Regions from separate parts of the uncultured Aquincola sp. genome, predicted to be linked through region 1. Evidence: predicted binding sites of a transcription regulator. Region 1 holds the regulator's gene; each other region holds the start of a gene.
What was found. The regulator sigma-54, encoded in region 1, starts transcription at its own class of promoters, with help from an activator protein. The targets are predictions, from matches to a motif close to TGGCANGNAANCTGCTTT.
Positions count from the first base shown of each region.

Region 2: a site for sigma-54 is predicted at 1,766-1,783, ahead of adh (aldehyde dehydrogenase). Genes of this name have one in related genera too.
Region 3: a site for sigma-54 is predicted at 1,187-1,204, ahead of glnA (type I glutamate--ammonia ligase). Genes of this name have one in related genera too.
Region 4: a site for sigma-54 is predicted at 1,466-1,483, ahead of pepA (flocculation-associated PEP-CTERM protein PepA). Genes of this name have one in related genera too.

Region 1 covers NZ_CAXFDV010000284.1:2,621-6,240, forward strand. Annotated here, with positions in the region: gene ABNT58_RS09905 (DNA topoisomerase IB) at 1-403, opposite strand, end outside; gene rpoN (RNA polymerase factor sigma-54) at 670-2,112, shown strand; gene ABNT58_RS09915 (DNA gyrase inhibitor YacG) at 2,164-2,373, opposite strand; gene zapD (cell division protein ZapD) at 2,370-3,125, opposite strand; partial or broken gene coaE (dephospho-CoA kinase) at 3,153-3,620, opposite strand, start outside.
Region 2 covers NZ_CAXFDV010000636.1:3,964-7,583, reverse strand. Annotated here, with positions in the region: gene ABNT58_RS22235 (PQQ-dependent dehydrogenase, methanol/ethanol family) at 1-107, opposite strand, end outside; gene adh (aldehyde dehydrogenase) at 175-1,695, opposite strand; gene ABNT58_RS22225 (sigma-54-dependent Fis family transcriptional regulator) at 1,978-3,620, shown strand, end outside.
Region 3 covers NZ_CAXFDV010000406.1:2,398-6,017, forward strand. Annotated here, with positions in the region: gene ABNT58_RS13870 (EI24 domain-containing protein) at 1-313, shown strand, start outside; gene ABNT58_RS13875 (molybdopterin-binding protein) at 310-1,104, shown strand; gene glnA (type I glutamate--ammonia ligase) at 1,325-2,740, shown strand; gene ABNT58_RS13885 (hypothetical protein) at 2,918-3,424, shown strand; gene glnL (nitrogen regulation protein NR(II)) at 3,421-3,620, shown strand, end outside.
Region 4 covers NZ_CAXFDV010000036.1:9,457-13,076, reverse strand. Annotated here, with positions in the region: partial or broken gene ABNT58_RS01395 (homoserine O-acetyltransferase) at 1-156, opposite strand, end outside; gene ABNT58_RS01390 (exopolyphosphatase) at 377-1,309, opposite strand; gene pepA (flocculation-associated PEP-CTERM protein PepA) at 1,521-2,339, shown strand; gene ABNT58_RS01380 (ThiF family adenylyltransferase) at 2,446-3,315, opposite strand; gene prsT (XrtA/PEP-CTERM system TPR-repeat protein PrsT) at 3,430-3,620, opposite strand, start outside.

The sequences.
Region 1 (3,620 bases):
CCGCCAGCACCTTGCTGCGGGGCAGACCGGGCTGGGCCAGGTCACGCTCCACACGGCGGCGGATGGCGGGCAGCACCGCGCCGAACTGCTGCAGCCGCTCGAACTTGCTCTGGCCCTGGTGCTCATGCCACAGCGCGTGGTAGCGGTACTGCTTGCGGCCCCGTGCGTCGCGCCCGGTGGCCTGCAGGTGGCCGTTGGGTTTGGGGCAGATCCACACGTCGGTGTAGGCCGGCGGAATGGCCAGCGAGCGGATGCGCTGCAGCTGCTGCTCGTCCTTGATGGGCTTGCCCTGGTCGTCGGTGTAGCCGAACGACTTGCCTCGGGCCACGCGGTGCCAGCCAGGACCGTCGTCACTCACGTAGACAAGCGCAGGGGGCAGTTCATCAGGATGGGCGATGGTCATGGCGGTGTGGCCGGTGTGGCATGGCCACCGCCCCTTCGCAGCCGGCGTGCCCGCCCCGGCGGCGCACGGGCGAACTGGCAGCCATCGCCACGCGCGCTGCGTTGCCACAGGCCAGCAGTTTTTGCGGCAACCGCATGTGTCCGCACGTGAGTGCCCGTGAGGCCACTGTCGGATCACACCTACATCAAGCGCCCGCATCGGCCTAGGCCTGGCGAAAGAGGCCACCGCGACACTGTTTCTAACGCCTACCGGCCCCAGGAGATTGCATGACCGCCGCACTGCACATGCGCATCGAGCGCCGCCAGACCCAGACCGTCACCCCCCGCCTTCAGCACGCAGTGCGCCTGCTTCAGCTGTCGTCGCTGGATTTCGCCCAGGAAGTGCAGCAAGCGGTCGATGGCAACCCGTTTCTTGAAGAAGAAGGCGAAGACCTGTCGGCCGCGCCTGCTGCCGAGGACGATCACGCCGACGTGTCGGCCGACCCTTGGGAAGCCCAGGCATGGACCATGTCCGCAGGCGGCGGCCATGGCCCGGCCTCCGATGGCGACATCTCCTTGATCGACTTGGTGCCGCAAAGCGTGTCGTTGCGCCAGCACCTGCACACCCAGCTCAACGTGATGCCCTTGAGCGAGCGCGACCGCGTGCTGGCCGCGATGCTGGTGGAATCACTGGACGACGACGGCTACCTGCGCCAGCCGCTGGAAGAGCTGCGCGACATGGCCGAGCTGGAGCCGGCGACCAGCCTGGATGAAATCCGCGTGGCCCTGGCCCGCGTGCAGGCGCTGGACCCGCTGGGCATCGGCGCCCGCGACCTGGCCGAATGCCTGCTGCTGCAAACCGTGCTGATCGAGGATGAAGCGCAGCGCGCGCTGGCGCGCAAGGTGTTGGCCCAGCCGCTGCAGCGCATGGCCATGCGGGAGTACCACAAGCTGGCCGCGCTGGTGGAGTCGACCCCCGGCGAGGTGGAAGCCGTGTGCGACCGCATCCGCCAGTTCGACCCGCGCCCGGGCTCACGCTTTGAGTCCACCCGCACGCCGTACGTGACGCCCGACGTCATCGTGCGCCGCGGCCGCGGCAACAACTGGATCACCACGCTGAACCCCGAGGTGGTGCCGCGTGTGCGCCTCAATCGCCTCTACGCCGACTTGTTCCAGCGCCACCGCGACACCGGCCAGACCGACCTGGCGGCCCACCTGCGTGAAGCGCGCTGGACGCTGCGCAACGTGGAGCAGCGCTTTGCCACCATCCTGGACGTGGCCAACGCCATCGTGCGCCACCAGCGCCACTTCTTCGAATACGGCCCGATGGCGATGAAGCCGCTGGCGCTGCGCGACATCGCGCAGGAGGTGGGCCTGCACGAGTCCACCGTCTGCCGGGTGACCAACAACAAGTACATGGCCACGCCGTCGGGCGTGTTCGAGCTGAAGTACTTCTTCTCGCGCTCGCTGCCCACGCACAGCGGCGGCCAGGCCTCGACCACGGCCATCCGCGGCGTCATCCGCGAGCTGATCGAGGAAGAAGCGCCGACCGAACCGCTGTCGGACGTGCAGCTGGCCGCGATGCTCAAGCGCCAGGGCTTCCATGTGGCGCGCCGCACCGTCACCAAGTACCGCCAGCAGCTCAAGCTGCCCGCGGTGGAAATGCGCCGCCAGCGGCCGACGCCTTCGGTGCCGGTGCCCGTGTCGGTCGCGCTCGAAGCGCGAGTGTGATGCTCAGAGGCGGCCCTCAGTCCCCTGGGGCGGCCCCGCGGGACTGAGGCGCTAGAACTCTTCGCGCCGGCGCGTGCCTTCGGGCGCCGCCGGCGTTTCCGTGTCCGGGTCCTGCGATTCGGCGGGCAGCCGGTAGCGGCCTTCGGCCCAGGCGCCCAGGTCGGCGGTGCGGCAACGCTCGCTGCAGAAGGGGCGCCACTTGTTCTCGGGCGCATACAGGCTGGGCCCGCCGCAGGCCGGGCACTTGACGGTGCGGGTCATGCGCAGAGCGTCAGCTCGAAGCTGCAGTCTTCGGTGGTGGGCCGCAGCCGGCCCTCTTCGTCGTGGCGCATCAGGCGCACCGACACCATCAGGCGGTGGCCGGTGATCTCGGGCACCAGCTCGGGGTCGGCGGGCAGCCGCACGCGCAGCAGGTGGTAGGCCTTGCCCTGCGGCAGGCTGCGCTGGAACTGGCCGCCGGTGGCCACCACCTTGTGTGGCACGCCGCTGTCGCGCAGCAGGCCCAGCAGCACGTGCAGCGCGTCGGCCAGCGGCCGCATGGTGTCGATCCAGCGCACCAGATCGGCCCGGCGTTGCGCCGGCTCATGCTGCTGCCAGGCGTGGTAGGCCGGCAGGTCGAACTCGCAGGTGCCGCCCGGAATGCCGATGCGGCTGCGGATGCTCATCAGCCACTCGTTGCCGTTGAGCTGGTGGCCGGCCTTGCCGTCCATGCCGTTCAGGCCGTTGAAGGCATGGTCCAGCCGCGCGGTGACGACGTCCAGCGCCGCTTCCGAGATGGCGGGGTTGCCACGGTAGCTTTCCAGCAGCGCGCGGTGGCGGTCCAGTTCCTTGAGCAGGTCTGACTTCAGGTCGGCGCGCGAGGCGACGTCCATGATCTCGAACAGGGTGGCCAGCGCGAAGTGGTGGTCCACCGTGGTGTCGCGCGACACCAGCTGACCGAGCCTGTTGAACAGGTGCTCCAGCCGCAGCATCGTGCGGATGCCTTCGTTGAACGGGTATTCGTAGAGAACCAAGATGCAGGCCGGTAAAGAGGGCTCTGCTTATTGTTTCACACGGTCCGCGCCCCAGGCCTGCCACAGGCGCTGTACCTGGGTATCGAGCTGTTCCAAGGTCAGCCCTTCATTGAAGATCACGGCATCGGCAATCGCCCGCCGCGCGGCCCGTGTGGCCTGCTGGGCCACCACGCGCTGCACCGTTTCTTCGGCCCAGCCCGAGCGGCGCATCACCCGCGCCACCTGCGTGGCTTCGCGGCAGTCGACCACCAGCACCTTGTGCACCCGCTCGCGCCAATGGGCCGATTCGGTGAGCAGGGGCACATCGAACACGATGGGCCGCTCGCCCGCGGCTTCGGCCTGCCGCAGCGTCTCGGCGCCGATCATCGGGTGCAGGATGGCTTCCAGCCGCTGACGCGCCGCCGGGTCGGCGAACACCTGCTGCCGCATGTGGTCGCGGTCCAGCGCGCCGTCGGCGCCGATGGCCTGCGGACCGAAGGCGGCCGCGATGGCCGG
Region 2 (3,620 bases), on a different contig from region 1:
TTGGCCAGGTCGTCGTTGGCCAGGGCACTGCCCATGGGCAGGCCGAAGGTGGCGGTGAAAGCAGCGGCCAGCAGCGGGCCGCCCCAGCGCGTGGGGAAGGTGGTCACGGGTTTGTCTCCTCGGGAACTGGAAAAGGGGCCCGGTGGTCCGGGCCATGCGCGCCAGAAGGCCGCGTCAGAAGAAGCCGAGCGCCTGGTCGCTGTAGCTGACCAGCAGGTTCTTGGTCTGCTGGTAGTGGTCCAGCATCATCTTGTGGTTCTCGCGGCCGATGCCCGACTGCTTGTAGCCGCCGAAGGCGGCATGCGCCGGGTAGGCGTGGTAGCAGTTGGTCCACACGCGGCCGGCCTGGATGCCGCGGCCCACGCGGAAGGAGGTGTTCATGTCACGCGTCCACACGCCGGCGCCCAGGCCGTAGGCCGAGTCGTTGGCGATGGTCAGGGCTTCTTCTTCGTCCTTGAAGGTGGTGACCGACACCACCGGGCCGAAGATCTCTTCCTGGAAGATGCGCATCTTGTTGTGGCCCTTGAACACCGTGGGCTGCACGTAGTAGCCGCCCTTGAGGTCGCCTTCCAGCACGCTGCGGCCACCGCCGATCAGGCAGGCTGCGCCTTCCTGGCGGCCGATGTCCATGTAGCCCAGGATCTTTTGCAGCTGCTCGTCGGACGCCTGCGCGCCGATCATCGTGCTCATCTCCAGCGGGTTGCCCTGCTTGATGGCGCGCACGCGTTCCACCGCGCGTTCGATGAAGGCTTCGTAGATCGATTCCTGGATCAGCACGCGCGAAGGGCAGGTGCACACCTCGCCCTGGTTGAGCGCAAACAGCGCAAAGCCTTCCAGCGCCTTGTTGAAGAAGGCGTCGTCCTTGCCCATCACGTCGGCGAAGAAGATGTTGGGCGACTTGCCGCCCAGCTCCAGCGTCACCGGGATCAGGTTCTGGCTGGCGTACTGCATGATCAGCCGGCCGGTGGAGGTTTCGCCGGTGAAGGCGATCTTGGCGATGCGCTTGCTGCTGGCCAGCGGCTTGCCGCATTCCAGGCCGAAGCCGTTGACCACGTTGACCACGCCCGGCGGCAGCAGGTCGCCGATGGTCTCCATCAGCACGAGGATGGACACCGGCGTCTGCTCGGCCGGCTTGAGCACCACGCAGTTGCCGGCGGCCAGCGCGGGCGCCAGCTTCCACACCGCCATCAGCAGCGGGAAGTTCCACGGGATGATCTGGCCCACCACGCCCAGCGGTTCATGGAAGTGGTACGCATAGGTCTGCGGGTCGATCTCGCAGATGCTGCCTTCCTGCGACCTCACGCAACCTGCGAAGTAGCGGAAGTGGTCCACCGCCAGCGGCAGGTCGGCGAAGGTGGTTTCGCGGATGGGCTTGCCGTTGTCCCAGGTCTCGGCGGCGGCCAGCATCGGCAGGTGGGCTTCGATGCGGTCGGCGATCTTGTTGAGCACCACCGCACGCTCGGCCGGCGAGGTCTTGCCCCAGGCGGCCTTGGCCGCGTGGGCCGCGTCCAGCGCACGTTCCACGTCCTCTTCGGTGGAGCGCGGGATCTCGCAGAACACCTGGCCGGTGATGGGCGTGACGTTCTCGAAGTAGCGGCCCTGGGTGGGCTCGACCCACTGGCCGTTGATGTAGTTGCCGTAGCGCTTCTTGAAGGGAACGGGGGTGCCGAAGCGGCCGGGTTCGAGCATGTTCATGACGTGTCTCCAGAGGTGGCGGGTTGCGGACTTCGAGCGGCCTTGGCGTTGCGGCGCGCTGCACCCTCTTTCTGCAGAGCCTGTGCCACCTCACCCCGGGTTTTCACCGAAGTCCGCTGCGCTGCCGAGGGAAGCGATGGTGGGCATGCCGCTCCACAATCGCTGCAGCCGGCCGTGGTCTGGCCGGCTGCGACAGACGGCCCCGCCGCGTTGTCGCAAGCTGCGACAAGCCGCTGCGGCGGCAGGCGCAAAACGCGACCGGACGAGACGCGGAGACAGCGCATGCAACATTCCCCCGCCGAAGCAGCCCAGATGCAGGCCGCGCGGCGCCGGTTCATCGAAGAGGGCACCTGGCCCGTGGATGCCGCCAAGCCGCTGCCGCAGTGGATCGAACGGTCCTGGCAGCGCTGCCGTGGCCTGGTGCCGGGGCCTGAGCCGCTGGCGCGCTCGGTGTTCGCCGGCCGGCTGGAAGCCTCGCGCAAGCTCATCGACCATGCGCAACCCGAGCTGGAAGCGCTGGCCGAGCAGATGGCCCATACCCGCAGCGTGCTCATCCTCACCGATGCGCAGGGCCTGATCCTGGAAGAGGGCGGCAGCAGCGAGTTCCTGCGCCGCGCGCAGCGGGTGGCCTTGCAGCCAGGGGTCGATTGGTCCGAAGGCCAGTGCGGCACCAATGCCATCGGCACCGCGCTGGTGGAGCGGCAGGCGCTGGAAGTGCGCGGCGCCGAGCACTTCCTGGACGAACACCACATCCTGCATTGCGCGGCCGCGCCCATCCTCTCGCCGCGCGGCGAGGTGCTGGGCGTGCTGGACGTCTCGGGCAGTGCCTCGGAGATGCACCAGCATGCGCTGGCGCTGGTCAAGCTGGCCGGCGAGCAGATCGAGCACCGGCTGATCCATGCCGATGCGCAGGGCCGGCGGCTGCTGCGCTTTCATACCAAGGCCACGATGCTGGGCACCGCACGTGAAGCGGTGCTGCTGCTGGAAGACGACCGCATCGTCGGCGCCAACTCCATCGCGCTGCGGGCGCTGGGGCTGCGCTGGGGCGCGCTGCTCGACCGGCCGATGGACGAGTTGTTCGACCGCCAGTGGCGCCGGCTGGAAGGCAGTGCCGGCCTGCTCACCACCCAGGCGGGTGATGGCTTTGCCGCCGCCTGGCAAACCCCGGTGGTGGTGGCTGCCGCCGCCGCGCGGCCGGCCGTGGCGCCGTCGCTTCGCCCCGCACCGGGCTTCGTCACCGACGACACGCTGGAGCCTTTGCTGGCCCGCGCGGTGCGCGTGCTGGACGCCGGCAGCTCGGTGCTGCTGCAGGGCGAAACCGGCGCCGGCAAGGACGTGTTCGCCGGCCTGCTGCACCAGCGCAGCCAGCGTGCACGCGGGCCCTTCGTGGCGCTGAACTGCGCCGCGCTGCCCGAAACCCTGGTGGAGGCCGAGCTGTTCGGCTATGCCGAAGGCGCTTTCACCGGCGCGCAGCGCAAGGGCCAGATCGGCCGCGTGCGTGAGGCCGATGGTGGGGTGCTGTTTCTCGACGAGATCGGCGACATGCCGCTGCTGCTGCAGTCGCGCCTGCTGCGTGTGCTGCAGGAGCGCAGCGTGACGCCGCTGGGCGGTGGACGCAGCGTGCCGGTGGACTTTGCGCTGGTGTGCGCCACCCACCGCGACCTGGCCGCGATGGTGGAGGCCGGCCAGTTCCGCGCCGACCTGTACTACCGGCTGCAGGACTACATCGTGGCGCTGCCGGCGCTGCGCGACCGGCGCGACATTCCGGCGGTGATCGAGCGGCTGTTCGCGCAGGCGGGCGGCCCGGCGCGGGGTTTGAAGCTGTCGGCCGAGGCGCTGGCTGACCTGGCCGCGCGACCCTGGCCCGGCAACCTGCGCCAGCTGGCCAGCACGCTGCGCACGCTGGTGGCACTGGCCGATGCGGG
Region 3 (3,620 bases), on a different contig from region 1:
GATCCTGCGCCAGCACCGCTGGCCGCTGCTGACCATCGGCGTGGTGTGCGGCTACCTGGGCGCCGCACCTTCGCTGTTGTGGGCGGTGAGCGCGGTCACGCTGGTGCTGGCGCCCATCCTCATCGTGGCCTCGGTGTGGCTGTACACGCTGGTGTTCGCCTTTTCGTCGCTGTGGTTCACCCACTATGGCCTGGCCGCGCTGCAGCGGCTGCGCATGGCGGGCACCACCGGCCCCGCCACCGGGCCCGTGGTGGTGGTGGATGCCGCGCCGGCGCTGCCGCCTTCTTCATCTTCACCGGAGCGTTTGTCATGAACTTCGGCCTCATCATCGTCGGCGACGAGATCCTCTCGGGCAAGCGCCAGGACAAGCACCTGGCCAAGGTCATCGAGCTGCTGGGCGCCCGCGGCCTGTCGCTGGCCTGGGCCCGCTACGTGGGCGACGACCGCGAGCGCATGACCGCCACGCTGCGCGAAGCCTTCGCCACCCGCGACGTGGTGTTCAGCTGCGGCGGCATCGGCGCCACGCCCGACGACCACACCCGCCAGGCCGCCGCTGCCGCGCTGGGCGTGCCGCTGCTGCTGCACCCCGAAGCCAAGGCGCTGATCCAGGAGCGCATGCGCGACGTGGCGGCCGAGCAGGGCACGCCTTACGAGCCCGACCGCCCCGACAACGTGCACCGCCTCAACATGGGCGTGTTCCCCGAGGGCGCGGCGATCATTCCCAACCCGTACAACAAGATTCCGGGCTTCAGCGTGGGCGACGTGCACTTCGTGCCCGGCTTCCCGGTGATGGCGCACCCGATGATCGAAGCCCTGCTGGACGGCCGCTATGCCGCGCTGCACGGCAGCCACCGGCAGGTGGAGCAGTCGGTCATCGTCTTCGGCGGCATGGAAGCCACGCTCACGCCGCTGATGGAAGCGGTGGAGCAGGAGCACCCGGGCGTCAAGGTGTTCAGCCTGCCCAGCGTCGACCATCCGCAGTACGGCCGCCACATCGAGCTGGGCGTCAAGGGCGCGGCGGCGCTGGTGCCGGCGGCGTATGAGCGGCTGCTGTCGGCGCTGCGCGGCATGGCGCTGACGCTCGGCCCGGAAATGGTGCGCTGACGCGCGCCCAGAATGCGCTGGCCTGGTGCGTTGCAGTGCACCAAGTTGGCGTTACCCCGCCCCGGAACCGGTAAGATTCCGCGGGCACACTTTCTGCTAATTTTGCATGCGCCTTTTTGGGGCTTGGCAGCCGGCGTACCCGGGCTGCCTTTGAATTCCCCGATCTGCCGTTTCGCTCCCTTAAAACCACCCCAGACCAGCGCCCGCTAGGAGATTCCTGATGGCAAAGACTGTCGCCGACGTGATGACCATGGTGAAGGAAAACGAAGTCAAGTTCGTTGACTTCCGCTTCACCGACACCCGCGGCAAGGAACAGCACGTCACGGTGCCCATCTCGCACTTCGACGAAGACAAGTTCACCTCCGGCCACGCCTTCGACGGTTCGTCGATCGCCGGCTGGAAGGGCATCGAAGCGTCCGACATGCTGCTGATGCCGGACCCGAACACGGCCAACATCGACCCGTTCTTCGAAGAGCCCACCGTCATCCTGACCTGCGACGTGCTGGAGCCCGCCGACGGCAAGGCCTATGAGCGCGACCCGCGTTCGCTGGCCAAGCGCGCCGAGGCCTACCTGAAGTCGTCCGGCCTGGGCGATACCGCCTTCTTCGGCCCCGAGCCCGAATTCTTCGTCTTCGACAGCGTGCGCTGGCAAGTCGACATGTCCGGCTGCTTCGTCAAGATCGAGTCGGAAGAGGGCGCCTGGAGCACCGGCAAGGACTACGAGCACGGCAACTCCGGCTACCGTCCCACCGTCAAGGGCGGCTACTTCCCCACTCCCCCGGTCGACTCGGGCCAGGACCTGCGCTCGGAAATGAGCCTGATCCTCGAATCGCTGGGCATCCCGGTCGAAGTGCACCACCACGAAGTGGCCAACGCCGGCCAGATGGAACTGGGCACCAAGTTCAGCACGCTGCTGCAACGCGCCGACTGGTGCCAGCTGCAGAAGTACGTGATGCAGAACGTGGCCCGCAGCTACGGCAAGACCCTGACCTTCATGCCCAAGCCCATCGTGGGCGACAACGGCTCGGGCATGCACGTGCACCAGTCGGTCTGGAAGGACGGCAAGAACCTGTTCGCCGGTGACGGCTACGCCGGCCTGAGCGAATTCGCGCTGTACTACATCGGCGGCATCATCAAGCACGGCCGCGCGCTGAACGCGATCACCAACCCGACCACCAACAGCTACAAGCGTCTGGTGCCGGGCTTCGAAGCCCCGGTGAAGCTGGCCTACTCGGCCAAGAACCGCTCGGCCTCGATCCGCATCCCGTTCGTCGCCAACCCGAAGGGCCGCCGCATCGAAGCGCGCTTCCCGGACCCCATGGCCAACCCGTACCTGGCCTTCTCGGCCCTGCTGATGGCCGGCCTGGACGGCGTGGAAAACAAGATCCATCCGGGCGAAGCCGCCTCGAAGGACCTCTACCACCTGCCGCCGGAAGAAGACAAGCTGATCCCGACCGTGTGCCACAGCCTCGACCAGGCGCTGGAGTACCTGGACAAGGACCGCGAATTCCTGACCAAGGGCGGCGTGTTCACCGACTCGTACATCGACGCGTACATCGACCTGAAGATGCAGGAAGTGCAGCGCTTCCGCATGACCACGCACCCGGTCGAGTTCGACATGTACTACAGCCTGTAAGTCCTTCGGGGCTTGCTACAAAGGGACGGCCTCGGCCGTCCCTTTTCGTTCATGGAGCCCCCAAGCTCGCTGCGCTCGCTACCCCCCAGGGGGGCCGCACCCGCCCTTGGGGCGGCCCGGCGGGCGGGTGGTGCCACTGCCGCACAATCAACGCCCCGACCCTTGGAGATTCGCTGCATGACGTTTCGTCGATGGCTGGTGACGGTGCTGCTGGCCTGCACGGCCCCCGCCTGGGCACAGACCACCACGGTCTACCGCTGCCCCGGCCCGCCGGTGCTCTACACCGACCAGCTGAGCCCGCGCGAGGCGCAGGACCGTGGCTGCCGCACCATCGAAAGCGCACCGGTCACGGTGATGCAGACCAAGCCGCGGCCGGTGCCGGCGCCGGCCGGGGCCGCGCCGGGTGCTTCGGCCCAGCGCAGCGGTGAAGGCCGGGTCGACCCCGCCGATCAGCGCGCCCGCGACGCCGACGCGCGCCGCATCCTGGAAGCCGAGCTGCGCAAGGAACAGGAGCGCCTGGCCGCGATGAAGCTGGAATTCAACAACGGCCAGCCCGAGCGGCAGGGCAACGAACGCAACTATCAGCGCTATCTCGACCGTGTGGACGAGATGCGCACCGCCATCCAGCGCAAGGAAGGCGACGTCGAAGCCATCCGCCGCGAGCTGTCGCGCCTGCCCCCATGAAGCCCACCGCCCATCCGTCGATCAGCTTCGACACCTTCGACCTGCTGGCCACGATGATCGCCGTGGCCCGGCCCACCGGCGAATGCCTGTTCGCCAACGCCAGCTTCGAGCAGGTGATGGGCCTGTCGCGCCGCACGCTGCAGCGCGGCTCTCTGCTCGATTGCTTCGTCGAGCCGCAGCAGCTGCGCGACACGCT
Region 4 (3,620 bases), on a different contig from region 1:
TGCATGGCACACCAGCACGGCATTGCTGCGGTCGGCGTTCAGCCTGCCGTAGGTCTCGTAGACCAGGGTGTAGTCGGCCAGCCGGGCGCCGCTTTTCAGCGGCAGCGGCTGGGCAAAGTGCATGCGCTGCGGTGTGACGTGTCCTAGGGATGCCATCAACAAGAAACCCGGTGCCGCCAAAGATGCGGACACCGGGCCGGGCATCCCTCTTTAGCAGTATTTGTTGAGCGCCCGCAATCTGAGAAGCAAATCGGCGCTGGGGTGGGGAGTGTACTTGCCCCCAAGCTCGCTTCGCTCGCGTCCCCCCAGGGGGGAGCGTTCAGCCTTGGGGCGGCCCGGCGGCTGAACATCTAGCGGCCGGCGCCGGGTGCGCCAGTCAGCCGTCCTGGCGGATGCGCTCGATCAGCTGGGCCAGCACCGCCTCTGCCTGATCGTTCTCCACCTGGCAGGTGCCGGCCGCGTGGTGGCCGCCGCCGCCGTATTCGAGCATCAGCGCGCCCACGTCGGTCTTGCTGCTGCGGTCGAGGATGCTCTTGCCGGTGGCAAACACCGTGTTGCGCTGCTGCACGCCCCACATCACGTGGATGGAGATGTTGGTCTGCGGGAACAGCGCGTAGATCATGAAGCGGTTGGCCGCGAAGATGGTCTCTTCGTGCCGCAGGTCCAGCACCACCAGGTTGCCGTGCACGGTGGCGCAGCGGGTGATCTGCTCCTTGGCGCGCTCGGCATGCTCGAAGTACAGGTCCACCCGTTCCTTCACGTCGGGCAGGCCCAGGATGTCCTGGATGCCATGGTCGCGGCAGTAGGCGATCAGGTCCATCATCAGCGCATAGTTGCTGATGCGGAAGTTGCGGAAGCGGCCCAGCCCGGTGCGCGCGTCCATCAGGTAGTTCAGCAGCACCCAGCCGCTGGGGTTCAGGATCTCGTCGCGGCTGAACTGCGCGGCGTCGGCCTTGTCCACCGCGGCCATCATGTCGGGCGCGATGGTCGGAAAGCGCGCCGCGCCGCCGAAGTGCTCATACACCACGCGCGCGGCCGAAGGCGCCTTGGCATCGATCACGTGGTTGGGCCGCTCGCCGGTGTTGCGCAGGGTTTCCGACGCATGATGGTCGAAGGCCATGTACACGCCGGGCACGTAGGGCAGGTTGGTGGTGATGTCCCGCGCCGTCACCTCCACCTTGCCGTCCTGCATGTCCTTGGGATGCACGAACTTGATCTCGTCGATCATCTTCAGTTCGTTCAGCAGCACGGCACACACCAGGCCGTCGAAGTCGCTGCGGGTGATGAGGCGGTAGGTCGGAGCGGTCATGGGCGGTCGTTCTCGCTTTGGCTTGAAGGGCGTGGCGGGATTTCGGCAGCGGGGGCGGGGACTAAAGTCCGGCGGCTGTCGAATTCCTTTACACGCGCCGCGGAGGCAGCGCCTGAAAATCGGCTAAGTGATTGATTTCATTGAGGCATATTGGGGTGGCACGGTGTCTGCTTTAAAGGCTCGCAACAGCATTCACCGACGGGAGTCACACATGTTCAAGACCAAGCTCATCGCTGGCGCCGTTCTCGCCGCCCTGCTGGGTACCGCCCACGCTGGCGCCACCTTCAAGGTGGAAGAAAGCGCGATCACCGGCACCCCGCAAAACGAAGTCGTCGCCGACAAGATCACGCTGCGCTACGAAGCGCAGATCAACCAGACGCAAGCCAACCCCGCTGCGCAAACTGTCTTCAACGAGTCCGGCTTCTTCAACGCCACCGGCTTCTCGCTGGGCAGCTCCTCGCAGTCGACCTTCCTGAACGGCCCGGGCACCTCCGGCTACCGCATCTACGGCCTGTTCACCGTGGCTGGCAGCATCTCGTTCGTGGGCACCACCGCCCTGGCCGACTTCCTGACCGGCAGCGTGCAGTTCTTCGCCGACGTGAACTCCAACACCGGCAAGACCCTGAACGGCAGCAACGGCCTGGGCGCCACCACGCTGACCAACAACGCCGACGACATCCTGCTGGGCAGCAGCAACGTCGTGCTGGCCGGCAGCCAAGCCAATGTGCCCCTGGTCGGCAACCAAGCCGCCAGCGGCGGTTCGTTCGTCATCAACTACGGCGCCCTGGACCTGACGGCCACCGGTTCCGCCTTCTTCTTCGACCCGCAGCCGTTCTACCTGCGCATCGAAGTGTCGGGCGAAAACGAGAGCTTCAACCCCGCCCTGACCCCGGGCAACTACAGCGGCGTGGCCGTGGGCGACGCTTCGGCCGAGTTCAACAACAACGTGCCGGAACCCGCCTCGCTGGCGCTGGTCGGCGCCGCGCTGCTGGGCCTGGGCCTGGCTCGCCGCCGCAGCAACAAGGCCTGAGTCGCCTGAAACGCAGCACGCCCCGGGCGGGGCGTGCTTCACACGGGGTCCATCCTTCGCGGGGTGGGCCCCATTGTCATTGGGGCTTCGATCGCCCCTCAGCGCATCAACCGCCCGCCACGCGCGGGCGGATGAAACGCAGCAGCAGCCGCTGCACGACGTTGGCGTTGCCACCCGGCCGCCAGGTGCGGCGCAGCTTCTGCTCGTACGCGTCGAACTGCAGCGCCCAGGGCGCAGGGCTCAGCTTGCCGCGCCCCAGCAGCACCTTCAGCACCGCCGTGCCCATCACGCCCGCGCACAGGTCGCAGGACATGGGCGTGCTCGGGCCGCGCCGCTCCTTGAAGTTCACCGCGTCCGGCGCCACCAGGTAGTGGCGGTTCATCGCCGAGGGCGACAGGCCGGCGATGAAGCGGGCGTACTGCTCTTCCACCGGCTGGCCTTCGACGCGGAAGTACTCCTCGAAGCTCATGCGCCCGGGCTGGAAGTACAGCAGCGACACGCCCATGCCCAGCGGCGCCGCCGTCAGCGCCGGAATGCCCTGCGCGTACGACTGCGCGAACAGCAGGCGCCGCGCCTCGATGGCGAAGAAGTCGATGCCGTCCACGTACACGTCGACGCCTTGCAGGAAGGCCCCGACATTCCCGGCCGTCACCCCGTCGCCGAACACCTCCACCTCCGCCTCGGGATTGATGTCGCGCACCATGCGCGCAATCACTTCGGCCTTCGGCTGGTCCAGCGTGCTCATGAAGGCGCCGGCCTGGCGGTTGAAGTTGTGCACCTCGAAGCGGTCGAAGTCGGCGATGTGAAAGCGGGTGACACCCAGGCGGGCCAGGGTGATCGCATGGGCGCCGCCCACGCCGCCCAGGCCGGCGATGGCCACCCGGGCGGTGGCCAGGCGGCGTTGTTCTTCGGGCGTCACCCAGCCGATGTTGCGCGAGAAGGCACGGCCGTAGTCAAAGCGGTTGTCGTTGTGCAAGGCGGGTCTCCTGTTCCCCGATGACGAGGTCCGTCGACTTGTCCTTCGGAGCCCGTGGCCCTGGCTCCATGGCCCGTCCGGCTGACGCAGGGTCCCACCGTGACGGATTCCTCACTACAGTTGACTCAACAGCTTCTGCACTTCGGGCTGGGCCGGGAACTTGTCTCCCAACGCGGCCAAGGTCTGCAACTCGGTTCGTGCCTGCGCGGACTTGCCAGCCTGCAGGTAGATGCGGGCCAGCGTCATGCGGCCGTTCGGCTCGTCGGGCGCCAGTTCCAGCACCCGCTTCTGCACCTTGACGGCCT